2 regions of the Streptomyces sp. NPDC099050 genome follow, and region 1 is predicted to be linked to the other one. Evidence: riboswitches for the same ligand, from Rfam matches in the RefSeq annotation. Region 1 holds a riboswitch; the other holds the start of a gene.
The links. A riboswitch is a leader RNA that binds a small molecule or an ion and turns the genes downstream of it on or off. The one in region 1 is predicted to bind S-adenosylmethionine.

Region 1 (7,074 bases):
GTACGCGGGCTCCCGGGCGCGAAGACGAAGCCGACGGCATCCGCCCCAGCGGCAACGGCCGCCTCGACGTCACGGGCGGTCTTCAGACCGCAGATCTTCACGAAGAGATCGCTCATGCCATCAGTCAACCAAAGCCCCCCGATCGGTGGTGCCCCGTCTCGGCACCCGGGCGCGACCGCCCACCCGCCGCTAGCCTGGAACCAGGCTCACGCCCAGTACACGGCACGCCACGCCACGCGGAGGACAACGGTGACGATCATGATCGACCGGGCCACACCCATAGAGACGACGTATCCACCGTCATTCGAGAGTCTCCTGCACACGGTCGCGGAGATGGACACACCAGTCGGCTTCAAGGCCGAGCTCATCCGGGGGAAGATCGTCGTGTCGCCGTTCTCCACGCTGCGCTACCTGCGCAGCATGCGTGCGCTTCGTGAGCAGCTCAAGGTCCATGCCCCCGAGGGGTACATCACCGAGACCTCACCCATTCTCTTCCGGTTCCCCGCCGCAGAGCGAGCCTACGCACCCGACCTGTTCGTCGCAGACGAGGCTGCCTTCGATGAGGAGGGCCGTCACGCGGACAGTGCGGCCCTGTCTCTGGTCGCCGAGTTCACTTCCGTGTCCACCAAGGACGCGGACTGGAACGAAAAACTGGAGGTGTACGGCCGACTGGTCCCCGTGTACCTGGTCGTCGACATGCAGGAGAAGGAGATCACCTGCTTCTCCGACCCCTCGCCGCACGGCTACCGCTTCCGTCAGACGGTGTCCTTCGGCGAGGACCTGCACGTCCCCGAGCCCTTCGACTGCACCGTCGACACCTCCGCGTTCTGAAACGCCCGAGGGCGGCACCCCCAGCTGGGGGTGCCGCCCTCGATACGTGATGCGAACAGCCGATCTACCTTCGGGCCGGAGCCCGGGGGTGGATCAGAAGTCCATGTCGCCGCCCGGCATGCCGCCGCCGGCAGCCGCGCCGGCCTTCTCGGGCTTGTCGGCGATGACGGCCTCGGTGGTGAGGAAGAGGGCCGCGATCGACGCCGCGTTCTGCAGCGCGGAGCGGGTGACCTTCGCCGGGTCGATGATGCCCTCGGCGATCATGTCCACGTACTCGCCGGTCGCGGCGTTCAGGCCCCAACCGATCTGCAGGTTGCGGACCTTCTCCACGACGACGCCACCCTCGAGACCACCGTTGACGGCGATCTGCTTGAGCGGGGCCTCCAGCGCGAGCTTGACGGCGTTGGCGCCGGTCGCCTCGTCGCCGGTGAGCTCCAGCTTGTCGAAGACCGAGGAGGCCTGCAGCAGGGCCACGCCGCCACCGGCGACGATGCCCTCTTCGACGGCCGCCTTCGCGTTGCGAACGGCGTCCTCGATGCGGTGCTTGCGCTCCTTGAGCTCCACCTCGGTCGCGGCGCCGGCCTTGATGACCGCGACACCGCCGGCGAGCTTCGCCAGGCGCTCCTGCAGCTTCTCGCGGTCGTAGTCCGAGTCGGAGTTCTCGATCTCGGCGCGGATCTGGTTGACGCGACCCTGGACCTGGTCGCTGTCACCGGAGCCGTCGACGATGGTGGTCTCGTCCTTGGTGATGACGACCTTGCGGGCGCGGCCGAGCAGGTCGAGACCGGCGTTCTCGAGCTTGAGGCCGACCTCCTCGGAGATGACCGTGCCGCCCGTGAGGATGGCGATGTCGCCGAGCATGGCCTTGCGACGGTCACCGAAGCCCGGAGCCTTGACGGCGACGGACTTGAAGGTGCCGCGGATCTTGTTGACGACGAGGGTGGAGAGCGCCTCGCCCTCGACGTCCTCGGCGATGATCAGCAGCGGCTTGCCGGACTGCATGACCTTCTCCAGGAGCGGCAGCAGGTCCTTGACCGAGCCGATCTTGGAGTTGACGATCAGGATGTACGGGTCGTCGAGGGACGACTCCATGCGCTCCATGTCGGTGGCGAAGTACGCCGAGATGTAGCCCTTGTCGAAGCGCATGCCCTCGGTGAGCTCGAGCTCCAGGCCGAAGGTCTGCGACTCCTCGACCGTGATGACGCCTTCCTTGCCGACCTTGTCCATGGCCTCGGCGATGAGCTCGCCGATCTGGGTGTCGGCGGCGGAGATGGAGGCCGTAGAAGCGATCTGCTCCTTGGTCTCGACGTCCTTGGCCTGCGCCAGCAGGGCGGCGGAGACGGCCTCGACGGCCTTCTCGATACCGCGCTTGAGGGCCATCGGGTTCGCACCGGCGGCCACGTTGCGCAGGCCCTCGCGGACGAGCGCCTGGGCGAGAACGGTGGCGGTGGTCGTACCGTCGCCGGCGACGTCGTCCGTCTTCTTGGCGACTTCCTTGACCAGCTCTGCGCCGATCTTCTCGTACGGGTCCTCGAGCTCGATCTCCTTGGCGATGGAGACACCATCGTTGGTGATCGTGGGGGCGCCCCACTTCTTCTCAAGGACGACGTTGCGACCCTTGGGGCCAAGGGTGACCTTGACGGCGTCGGCGAGCTGGTTCATGCCTCGCTCGAGACCGCGCCGGGCCTCCTCGTTGAACGCAATGATCTTGGCCATCTGAAGTGGTCCTCCCGGACAGCGGTGGATTGCTCCCGGACCGCGCCCGCGCCCGCGACGGACGGCCTGCGTGCCCGGCGGTTTCTTCCCGCCGGACCCTGCGGGCCTCACTGACCCGGTCCTCGTTTAGTAGCACTCTCACCCGGAGAGTGCTAACGCCAATGATTAGCACTCGACCACCCCGAGTGCAAGCGGCTTCGCGCAACCCGGGATGAACACCCGGACGCCGCAAGGGCTCCGGGACCGCCACGCACGAGGGGCCCGCATCCCGTGTCCAGGATGTGGGCCCCTCGTACATATGCCGTTGTGCCGTCGTGCGCGGCCGCTGTGCGTGACCGCGGACGTGTAGGTGGCCGATCGCGGTCGGACTAGCCGGCGGCGAGCTTGACCATGTCCGCCTGCGGACCCTTCTGGCCCTGCGAGATCTCGAACTCGACCCGCTGACCCTCTTCAAGGGTGCGGTACCCGTCCATCTGGATGGCGCTGTAGTGGACGAACACATCCGCACCACCGTCGACCGCGATGAAGCCGTAGCCCTTCTCCGCGTTGAACCACTTGACGGTGCCCTGAGCCATGCCTAACTCCCCTATTACTGGCCCTTGCGCAGGACCGCACTTCGCGGTCCCGGGTCAGAACTTGCGCCGGAACGCCTCGACCGGGGCTGAATGTATCCGCACCGCTGCTGTCTGCAACAGGTCATTCCGACGAGAAATCTGGACACGGCAAAAGATTGAAATAGGGTGAAAACCCGGAATATTCCAGGGCAACTCGGGCCGGACAAACCACGCCAAGGACCCATAGCGCACTTGCATGTTGACTCAATGTCAACCCTCACGCGACCCGTTCATATGCGGCGGGCAAGAACAGCGGAGGGGACTTCCCCAACTCTACCGCGCCCAATCCAGCAGAATTGCCCCCTCCGTTTCTTAACGGAGGGGGCAATTCAGTTTCTACGAGGTCCTGCCAGGCCCTACGAGGTGCCGCGAAGTGCCGCGAGGTGCCGCGAAGGCTCAGCAGCCGCCCGCGACGGCGGGGATGATCGAGATGCCGGCGCCGTCCGGCGTGGACGTCTGCAGCCCGCCCTCGAAGCGCACGTCGTCGTCGTTGACGTAGACGTTGACGAAGCGGCGCAGCTTGCCCTGGTCGTCCAGGACGCGCGCGGCGATGCCGGGGTGGCTCGCCTCCAGGGACTGGATGACCTCTTCGAGGGTCGCGCCCTCGGCGGAGACCTCGGCCTGGCCGCCGGTGTAGGTGCGCAGGATGGTGGGGATGCGGACGTTGACGCTCATGGCGCTACTGCCTTTCCGGTGTGCAGGGAGGAGGAATCAGGCGAGGTTGGCGGCGCGGAACGCGTCCAGGCTCGGGCGGATCGTGGCGGTCTGGCCACTGTCGGCGGCCACCGCCTCCAGGGTCTTGAGGCCGTCACCGGTGTTCAGGATCACGGTGGTCAGCGTGGGGTCGAGCTGCCCGTTCTCGACGAGCTTCTTCGTCACGCCGACGGTCACGCCGCCCGCGGTCTCGGCGAAGATGCCCTCGGTCTGCGCGAGGATCTTGATGGCCTCGACGACCTGCTCGTCGTTGACGTCCTCGACGAACCCGCCGGTGCGGCGCGCGATGTCCAGGACGTACGGGCCGTCCGCCGGGTTGCCGATGGCCAGCGACTTGGCGATGGTGTTCGGCTTCTGCGGGCGGACCACCTCGTGACCGGCCTTGAAGGCGGTCGAGACGGGGGAGCAGCCCTCGGCCTGGGCGCCGAAGATCTTGTACGGCTTGTCCTCGACGAGGCCGAGCTTGATCAGCTCCTGGAGACCCTTGTCGATCTTCGTGAGCTGCGAGCCGGACGCGATCGGGATGACGATCTGGTCGGGCAGCTGCCAGCCGAGCTGCTCGCAGATCTCGTACGCCAGGGTCTTGGAACCCTCGCCGTAGTACGGGCGCAGGTTGACGTTGACGAAGCCCCAGCCCTCGCCCAGCGGGTCGCCGATGAGCTCGGAGCAGAAGCGGTTGACGTCGTCATAGTTGCCCTCGATGCCGACCAGGTCGCCACCGTAGACACCGGCCATGACGACCTTGCCCTGCTCCAGGTCGTGCGGGATGAACACACAGGAGCGGAAGCCGGCGCGGGCGGCCGCGGCGCCGACGGCGCCGGCCAGGTTGCCGGTGGAGGAGCAGGAGAGGGTGGTGAAGCCGAAGGCGCGGGCGGCCTCGACGGCGATGGCCACGACGCGGTCCTTGAAGGAGTGCGTCGGGTTGCCGGAGTCGTCCTTGACGTACAGCTTGCCGGTGAAGCCGAGCTCCTTGGCCAGGTTGGCCGCGTCCACGAGCTTGGTGAAGCCGGGGTTCAGGCTCGGCTTGGAGGCCACGTCCGCCGGGACGGGCAGCAGCGGCGCGTAGCGCCAGATGTTGTTCGGGCCGGCCTCGATGGCGGCGCGCAGGGCTTCCGGGTCGCCCAGGGGCAGCTCGTAGGCGACTTCGAGCGGTCCGAAGCACTCGGCGCAGGCGAAGATCGGGCCGAGCTCGAAGCGGGTACCGCACTCACGACAGGAAAGGCCGGTGGCGGGACCGAGGTCGACGGAGGCACCGACGGTGCCGGCTTCGACGACAGTATTGCTTTCAACGGTTTCGGCAGAGGTTGCGACAGACTGTGCAGCCATGATGGCGAGGCCCTTTCTCCTCATCTTCCCCATGGCGCACTTCGCCATGAGACGGAATTGGCACCTTCCCTAGCCGGGGACCTCGCTGGCGGCGCTGGAATGCGCGATCGCGAGAACCGACTGGAGGGTTGCCGGGGCTTCAACGGGCCGTGTCCCTCTGCCCCTCTGGATGAGCGGTATGGCACCGGCAGACGCGCTCTGTGGCGCGCCGGTGCGTTTGTGCGCGGGGCCCCCGGCATGCGGTGGGCCATCGCGTTGTTCAAGACTGTAACCGAAGGCCCGGGGGGTTGAGACAGCCGTCCGAACCGCGAGATGGATCACATTTCGGTCCAAACCCGCGATGGACCCCATGATGAACGCCGTGACGAACCCAGTGACGGACCCAGTGATGAACCCAGTGATGAACAGGGAGTGCTGAAGGTGCTGGAAGAGGTGGAGCGCTGGTTGGCAGACCGCTCCTGGTCCGCCGCCGACCGACCGCTCGGCCAGCTGCTTTCCGCCAAGCGGGCAGCGGGGACCACGGTGAGCGTGGTGTTGCCGGCGCTGAACGAGGAGGCGACGGTCGGCGCGATCGTCGAGGTGATCCGGCGCGATCTGATCGAGGGGCTGCCGGTGCCCCTGGTGGACGAACTCGTCGTGATCGACTCGGGCTCCACCGACCGCACCGGGGAGGTCGCGGCCAAGGCCGGGGCCCGGGTGGTGCACCGCGACGAGGTCCTGCCGCGGATCCCGGCGCTGCCCGGCAAGGGCGAGGTGCTGTGGCGCTCGCTGCTGGCCACCACCGGGGACATCGTCTGCTTCGTGGACGCAGACCTGCGCGATTTCTCGTCCGCCTTCGTCTCGGGGATCGTCGGCCCGCTGCTGACCGAGCCGGACGTGCGGTTCGTCAAGGCGATGTACGACCGCCCCCTGGGCCCGGAGCTCGGCGGCCCGGAGCTCGGCGCCTCGGACTTCCGCGCCGCGGACTTCGGCGCCGCGGACTTCGGCGACCCGGCCTCCGCCAAGGCCCACGGCCAGGGCGGCCGGGTCACGGAGCTGGTGGCCCGGCCCCTGCTCAACCTGCACTGGCCGCAGCTGGCCGGTTTCGTCCAGCCGCTCGGCGGCGAGTACGCCGTACGCCGCGAGCTCCTCGAACGGCTGCCGTTCCCGGTGGGCTACGGGGTCGAGCTGGGCCTGCTGGTGGACGCGCTGCACACGGCCGGGCTGGACGCGCTGGCCCAGGTGGACGTGGGCGTACGGCTGCACAGGCACCAGGACGGCCAGGCCCTGGGCCGGATGGCCGCGGCGATCTACCGCACGGCGCAGGTCCGGCTTTCGCGCGGCCATCTCGTACGCCCCGAGCTGACGCAGTTCGAGCGGGGCCCGCAGGGGTTCGTACCGCACACCTACGCCGTGGACACCGAGGAGCGGCCGCCGATGCGGGACATCGAGGAGTACGCGCACCGTCGCGTGGCGTAACGCCCGATTCAGCCCTGGCTGATGAGCACGGCCGCCACGCTCACGGCACTCGGCGGTGTGGTCTTCCTCTCGGTCGGGCGCACACGCAGGCACTGACGTTTGACCGGAGGCGAGGCGGGCTAGGTTCGCCGCATGGCTTCCCAGGTGCTCGTCGCCGCGAATCGCGGCCCCCTCTCCTACGCCCTCGCCCCGGACCGCACGCTCAGTGCCCGCCGCGGCGGGGGCGGCCTCGTCTCCGGGCTCTCCGCCGCCCTCGCGGAGCAGCCGGACGCGCTGTGGATCTGCGCGGCGCTGTCGGACGCGGACCGGGAGGCGGTGCGGCGGGGGGTCTCCGAGCCGGGCGTACGGATGCTGCCGGTCGACCCGGCCGTCTACGACGGCGCGTACAACGGCATCGCGAACTCGGTGCTGTGGT
Region 2 (7,074 bases), on a different contig from region 1:
GCCTCGTTCGTGATCCTGCCGGTCGACAAGATCGTCTACATCTTCCCCATCGGGAAGGTGAGCGCTCTGAACTTCGCCCTCGGCGTGAGCCTCGGCGCGGCCCTCTTCTGCATCGGCGCGGGCGCGGTCCACTGGGCCCGCACCCTGATGTCCGACGTGGAGGTCGCCGCCGAGCGCCACGAGATCGCGGCCCCGGCCGAGGTCAAGGCGCAGGTCATGCAGGACTTCGCGGACGGCGCGCGCGAGTCGGCCATCGGCCGCCGCCCGCTGATCCGCAACACGATGTTCGGTGCGCTGGCCCTGCTGCCGCTCTCCGCCGTCGTGATCCTGCGCGACCTGGGCCCGCTGCCCGAGGACAAGCTGCGCAAGACCATCTGGGCGAAGGGCAAGATGCTCATCAACCAGAACACGATGGAGCCGCTGCGGCCCGAGGACATCGTCGTCGGTTCGCTGACCTTCGCCATGCCGGAAGGCCTGGAGGAGGACGCGCACGACTTCCAGATCCAGATCGCCAAGGCCGCCCTGATGATCGTCCGTATCCAGCCGGAGAACATCAAGGACAAGAAGGAACTGGAGTGGTCCCACGACGGGATCGTGGCCTACTCCAAGATCTGCACCCACGTCGGCTGCCCGATCAGCCTGTACGAGCAGCAGTCGCACCACGTGCTCTGCCCGTGCCACCAGTCCACCTTCGACCTCTCCGACGGCGCCCGAGTCATCTTCGGCCCGGCTGGTCACGCGCTCCCGCAGCTGCGGATCGGCGTCAATGACGAAGGTTTCCTCGAGGCGCTCGGCGACTTCGAAGAGCCCGTCGGTCCCTCTTTCTGGGAGCGCGGATGAGCACTGCCACTCAAACCAAAGAGCGCAAGGCTCCGGCCGGCGAGCGCGTAGCCGACTGGGCCGACGGCCGGCTGGGCATCTACAGCCTCGCCAAGGCCAACATGCGCAAGATCTTCCCGGACCACTGGTCCTTCATGCTGGGCGAGATCTGCCTCTACAGCTTCATCATCCTCATCCTCACGGGTGTGTACCTGACGCTGTTCTTCCACCCGAGCATGAACGAAGTGCACTACGACGGTTCGTACATCCCCATGCAGGGTGTCGCGATGTCGGAGGCCTTCAAGTCGACCCTGGAAATCAGCTTCGACGTCCGCGGCGGTCTGCTCATCCGGCAGATCCACCACTGGTCGGCGCTGATCTTCATCGCGGCGATGCTCGTGCACATGATGCGCGTGTTCTTCACCGGCGCGTTCCGCAAGCCGCGTGAGGTCAACTGGGTCTTCGGCTTCCTGCTGCTGGTCCTCGGCATGTTCACCGGTTTCACCGGTTACTCCCTGCCGGACGACCTGCTCTCGGGCACCGGTGTCCGCTTCATGGAAGGCGCGATGCTGTCCGTGCCGATCGTGGGCACGTACCTGTCGTTCTTCTTCTTCGGCGGGGAGTTCCCCGGCGGCGACTTCGTGGGCCGGCTCTACTCGGTGCACATCCTGCTGCTGCCCGGCATCATGATGGGCCTGCTGGTGGCCCACCTGATCCTGGTCTTCTACCACAAGCACACCCAGTTCGCGGGCCCCGGCAAGACGGAGAAAAACGTCGTCGGCATGCCGCTGCTCCCGGTCTACATGGCCAAGGCCGGAGGCTTCTTCTTCCTGGTCTTCGGTGTCATCGCGCTGATCGCGGGCATCGCCTCGATCAACCCGATCTGGGCGCTCGGCCCGTACCGCCCGGACCACGTGTCCACCGGTGCGCAGCCCGACTGGTACATGGGCTTCTCCGAGGGCCTGATCCGTGCCATGCCCGGCTGGGAGATCAACATCTGGGGCCACACCCTGGCCCTGGGCGTGTTCATTCCGTTCACGATCTTCCCGCTGGTCCTGGCCACCATCGCGGTCTACCCGTTCATCGAGTCCTGGGTCACCGGGGACAAGCGCGAGCACCACATCCTGGACCGCCCGCGCAACGCCCCGACGCGCACGGGCTTCGGTGTGGCATGGCTGACGTGGTACGTCATCCTGCTGATCGCCGGTGGAAACGACATGTTCGCGCAGTACTTCCACCTGTCGATCAACTCGATCACCTGGTTCGCCCGCATCGGGTTCTTCGTCGGTCCGGTCATCGCGTTCATCATCACCAAGCGGATCTGCCTCGGCCTCCAGCGCCGGGACCGGGACAAGGTGCTGCACGGTCGCGAGACCGGCATCATCAAGCGCCTGCCGCACGGTGAGTTCGTCGAGGTCCACGAGCCGCTCTCGCAGGGCCAACTGCACACGCTCACCTCGTACGAGCAGTACGAGCCCGCCGAGATCGGCCCCACGGTCGACGAGAACGGTGTCGAGCGCAAGGTGAAGCCGCTGGAGAAGCTCCGCGCCAAGCTCAGCAAGGGCTACTACGGGGAGAACAACCAGATCCCGAAGCCCACCGTCGAGGAGTACAAGGAGATCCAGAGCGGCCACGGCCACCACTGATCTCCCGCAACACGGCTTCACACGCTTCGTATGCTTCACGCATGACTGCTAGAGGGACTGGTTTCGGTCAGTCCTGGTGTCGCCACGGCGAGAGCCCCGTCCAGCGTCTGGACGGGGCTCTTTGCCGTCCCCGGGGCTGGATAGGCTGAAGCCCTTCCCATTCCACGTGGAATCCTTCACGAGCAGCAGGAGCGGACCATGAACCTGGTGACCCCGGCAGGCGGCGACAGCGTGGCGGCCCGCGGCTGGCCGGGCCTTCTGGACGCCCTGCTGAGCGGCCGGGACCTCGGCGCCGACGACACGGCCTGGGCCATGGACCGGATCATGCGCGGGGAGGCCACCGATGCCCAGATCGCAGGCTTCGCCGTCGCCCTGCGGGCCAAGGGGGAGACCGTGGCCGAGATCAACGGCCTGGTCCGCGCCATGTACGAACACGCCAACCTGATCGAGGTGCCGGGCCGGACGGTGGACATCGTCGGCACCGGCGGCGACGGGGCCAAGACGGTCAACATCTCCACGATGTCGGCCGTCGTGGTGGCCGGTACGGGCGCCAAGGTGGTCAAGCACGGCAACCGGGCCGCGTCCTCCGCGAGCGGCTCCTCGGACGTCCTGGAGAAGCTGGGCGTCAACCTCGACCTCACCCCCGCGCGGGTCGCGGAGGTCGCCGAGGAGGCCGGGATCACCTTCTGCTTCGCGGTCAAGTTCCACCCCGCGCTACGGCACGTGGCGGCGGCCCGCCGCGAGCTCGGCATCCGCACCACCTTCAACTTCCTCGGCCCGCTGACCAACCCGGCCCGGGTCCGCGCGCAGGCCACCGGTGTGGCCGACGCGCGGGTGGCCCCGATCGTCGCGGGCGTCCTGGCGGAGCGGGGCTCCTCGGCGCTGGTCTTCCGCGGTGACGACGGGCTCGACGAGCTCACCACCACGGCGACCTCCCGGGTCTGGTGGGTCCGCGACGGCGAGGTCCGGGAGCAGGGCTTCGACCCGCGCGACATCGGCATCCCGCTGGTGGACGTCTCCGCGCTGGGAGGCGCGGACGCCTCGTACAACGCGGACGTGGCCCGGCGCCTGCTGGCCGGCGAGACCGGCCCGGTACGCGACGCGGTGCTCCTGAATTCGGCGGCGGCACTGGTCGCGCTGGACCCGGGTGCGGGGACCCTGGAGGAGCAGCTCGCCGCCGGTGTCGTACGGGCGGCGGAGTCGGTGGACTCGGGCGCGGCCCGCGAAGCGCTGGCCCGCTGGGTGGCGGCGAGCAACGCGTAGGGATCCGGCCAAGATCCAGTACTGGCCCCGGTCCGCCATGTGGACCGGGGCCTTGCGTTCGGAAGATCGTGTGGCAGGATGCTCCACAGGTCACGAGTGACAGCGTTTAGGCCCCGGCTTGCTGTCCGGCAACCCTCCTTCCGTGGCGGGGTGCCCCGGGTGATGACCAGGTCGTAGGCAGTGAGGTCTACGGCAAGCGCGGATCCCTCACACCTCTTATCGGGGTGCTTGGCCAGGGGTCCTGGTCCTCGAGGAGCGTTTTCCGTGAGCAAGCGAATGCGATAGGGCGACTCCGCCCCCTCTTCACCCCCGGAACAGGGTCACTTCCGCGTACCCGCAGCACGTCTGCCTACGCCGGCCGATCCACACCCCGGGGCACTCCCGTACCCCGAACGGCCGCAGAGCCGTATCCGCGTACGGGCACACCGAAGCCATTCACACCTGCCTGCCGGGAGATACCGCCATGTCCGCAACCCTGAACGCCGCCACCGTCACCGCTGCCACCACCGTCGACCCCGCCTGCGCCGAGCCGCTGGCGGTCCTCGGCCGCGAGGTCACCGTGCCGCTCGTCACCGGTGGCGAGGTCACCTACGCCGCTCTCGACTACGCGGCCAGCGCCCCCGCGCTGCAGCGGGTCTGGGACGACGTGGCCGCGTACGCCCCGTACTACGGCAGCGTCCACCGCGGCGCCGGATACCTCTCGCAGCTCTCCACCGACCTGTTCGAGCAGAGCCGCGTCACCGTCGCCGAGTTCCTCGACTGCCGGCCCTCCGACCAGGTGATCTTCACCCGGTCCACCACCGACTCCCTCAACCTGCTCGCCGCCGTGCTCCCGGCCGGCTGCCAGGTCTTCGTCTTCGAGACCGAGCACCACGCCTCGCTGCTCCCCTGGACGAACGCGCAGGTCACCTACCTCGACGCCCCCCGCACCCCGGACGAGGCCGTCGCCACCCTGGAGCGCGCCCTGGCCGACCGCGACCCTTACGGCCCGGCGCTGGTCTGCGTCACCGGAGCCTCCAACGTCACCGGCGAGCTGTGGCCCGTCAAGGAACTCGCCGCCGCCGCGCACGCCCACGGCGCCCGGATCGTCCTGGACGCCGCCCAGCTGGCCCCGCACCACCCCGTCTCGGTCCAGGACCTCGACGTGGACTGGGTCGCCTTCTCCGGCCACAAGCTCTACGCGCCCTTCGGCTCGGGCGTGCTCGCCGGCCGCGCGGACTGGCTGCAGGAGGCCGACCCGTACCTCGCGGGCGGCGGCGCCTCCCGCAAGGTCGCCCGCCGCGAGGACGGCGGCGTGGACGTCGAGTGGCACACCACCGCCGCCCGCCACGAGGCCGGCTCCCCGAACGTGATCGGCGTCTACTCCATCGCCTCCGCCTGCAAGGCCCTCAACGAGGCCGGCTTCGAGAACCTCGTCGCCCGCGAGCAGCGGCTCATCGCCAAGGTCCGCGAAGGCCTCGCCGAGGTCCCGGCGGTCCGCGTGCTGTCCCTCTTCGGCGACGACGCCCCCCGCGTCGGCGTCATCTCCTTCGTCGTCGACGGCTGGAACAGCTCGCACTTCGCGGCCGCGCTCTCCGCCGAGTACGGCATCGGCGTCCGCGACGGCCTGTTCTGCGCCCACCCGCTGGTCCGCACCCTGCTCGGCAGCGAGCCGCAGTCCCAGGGCGAGTGTGGAGCCCCGGAGGCGGCCCCGGGGGAGCGCTCGCTCAACGCGATCCGCGTCAGCTTCGGCGCCGGAACCCCCGACGAGCACGTCGAGCGCTTCGTCCACGCGGTGAAGGAGCTCGTCGCGGACGGCGCCAAGTGGCAGTACCGCACCGAAGAGGGCCGCTGCGTCCCGGCCGTCTGAGAGGCTGCGGGGCATGACCTACCGGGACCCGGTACCGACCGTGCGGTCCTGCGTGCCGGGTGCCTCGCGGACCACCTGCGCGGCTGTCTCTTCCGGCTGGGAAACGGCCGCCCCGCCCGGCCGGGCGATCCGCTGCCCGAGCTCCGAAGGGCTACGCGTCCAGGCCGATCGCGAAGGCCGCTTCCAGGTCGTGCTGGGAGTAGGTGCGGAACGCCACGTGGGTGTCGGTCGCCTCGACGCCCGGGATCTTGCTGATGCGGCCGGGGATGATGTCGGCCAGGTCCTCGTGCCGGGACACCCGGACCAGCGCGATGAGGTCGTAGGTGCCGGTGACGGAGTAGACCTCGCTGACGCTGTCCAGTGCGGCGATGGCCTCGGCGATCTCGGGGATCCGGTCCACGCTGGTCTTGATGAGCACGAGTGCGGTGATCACGGTTGGCTGTCTCCCTCGACGGCAGTCACTGGTCGGCCCACTCTAGTCCCACCCCGGTAGCGGGCCCACGCGTAGAGGAAGCCCACCGAGAAGCCCACCACGTGGGCCAGATAGGCGACTCCGGGCCCGCTCGCCGCCCGGTGCGCCGCCAGCCACTGCAGGCCGAACCAGAACATCAGCACGATCCACGCGGGGAAGCGCAGCGGCAGGAAGAACAGGAACGGGAACAGGCTCGTCACCCGCGCCTTGGGGAAGAGGTACAGGAAGGCCCCCAGGACCGCGGAGATCGACCCGGAGGCCCCGACCAGGGTCTGGTCGGAGGAGGCGTAGGCCGCCGCGTACGCCGCCAGGGCCAGGTATCCCGTACAGACGTAGAAGCAGAGGAACACCGCCCGGCCCATGCGCCGCTCCGTCATCGCCCCGAAGACGTAGAGGAAGAGCATGTTGCCCAGCAGGTGCAACCAGCTTCCGTGCACGAACAGGGCCGTGAGGGGGGTGAGCGCCGCCCGGCCCGAGCCGGTGAACAGCTCGTCGGGGACCACGCCCCAGCGCCGGAAGTACGCCGTCCCGTTGGCCAGCAGCTGGTCGCCCGTCCCGTAGACCGGATTCAGCCCCGACGCCGGGCTCAGGACGAACACCACGCAGCAGCCGGCGATCAGCGCATGGGTGATCACCGGGCCCCGGGCGGCCTCGCGTACGGCCTGCCACCTTACGATCATGCGACCGAGCATGACCCAGCCGGGCCCACCGGCGGGTGCGGCAGGCCGTAGGGTTACGAGCTACGCACGCACGCACGTACCCGTGCCGACACGGGCGGGTGTATCGCGCGCGTTCGTGTAAGCGATAGAAGGATAGAAGGAGAGAGCGGCCTGATGACGGTTCCCCTGCCGACCGACACCACCCGGTGGCGCTGCACCCTGTGCGGCAACCTCACGCGTTTCGACGTCACCCGTTCGTCGAAGGTCGTGGAGTACGTCCACCTGGACCTCGCCGGGGAGCCCAAGGTCGAGGAGCGCGAGGTGGTCAATGAGACCATCGAGTCGGTGCGCTGCCGCTGGTGCAAC

Region 2: another riboswitch for S-adenosylmethionine. It lies ahead of ACIQV3_RS03885 (aminotransferase class V-fold PLP-dependent enzyme); the one in region 1 lies ahead of thrC (threonine synthase).

The regions. Positions count from the first base shown of each region.
Region 1 covers NZ_JBIWAE010000020.1:109,041-116,114, reverse strand. The annotation lists gene ACIQV3_RS29515 (phosphoribosylanthranilate isomerase) at 1-116, opposite strand, end outside; gene ACIQV3_RS29510 (Uma2 family endonuclease) at 334-831, shown strand; gene groL (chaperonin GroEL) at 925-2,547, opposite strand; gene ACIQV3_RS29500 (cold-shock protein) at 2,916-3,122, opposite strand; gene ACIQV3_RS29495 (ubiquitin-like small modifier protein 1) at 3,558-3,836, opposite strand; gene thrC (threonine synthase) at 3,873-5,201, opposite strand; SAM riboswitch class I at 5,219-5,377, opposite strand; gene ACIQV3_RS29485 (glucosyl-3-phosphoglycerate synthase) at 5,622-6,659, shown strand; gene ACIQV3_RS29480 (trehalose-6-phosphate synthase) at 6,792-7,074, shown strand, end outside.
Region 2 covers NZ_JBIWAE010000002.1:190,535-197,608, forward strand. The annotation lists gene ACIQV3_RS03870 (Rieske 2Fe-2S domain-containing protein) at 1-840, shown strand, start outside; gene ACIQV3_RS03875 (cytochrome bc complex cytochrome b subunit) at 837-2,465, shown strand; gene trpD (anthranilate phosphoribosyltransferase) at 2,664-3,728, shown strand; SAM riboswitch class IV at 3,817-3,933, shown strand; gene ACIQV3_RS03885 (aminotransferase class V-fold PLP-dependent enzyme) at 4,192-5,577, shown strand; gene ACIQV3_RS03890 (Lrp/AsnC family transcriptional regulator) at 5,729-6,010, opposite strand; gene ACIQV3_RS03895 (rhomboid family intramembrane serine protease) at 6,007-6,729, opposite strand; gene ACIQV3_RS03900 (hypothetical protein) at 6,883-7,074, shown strand, end outside.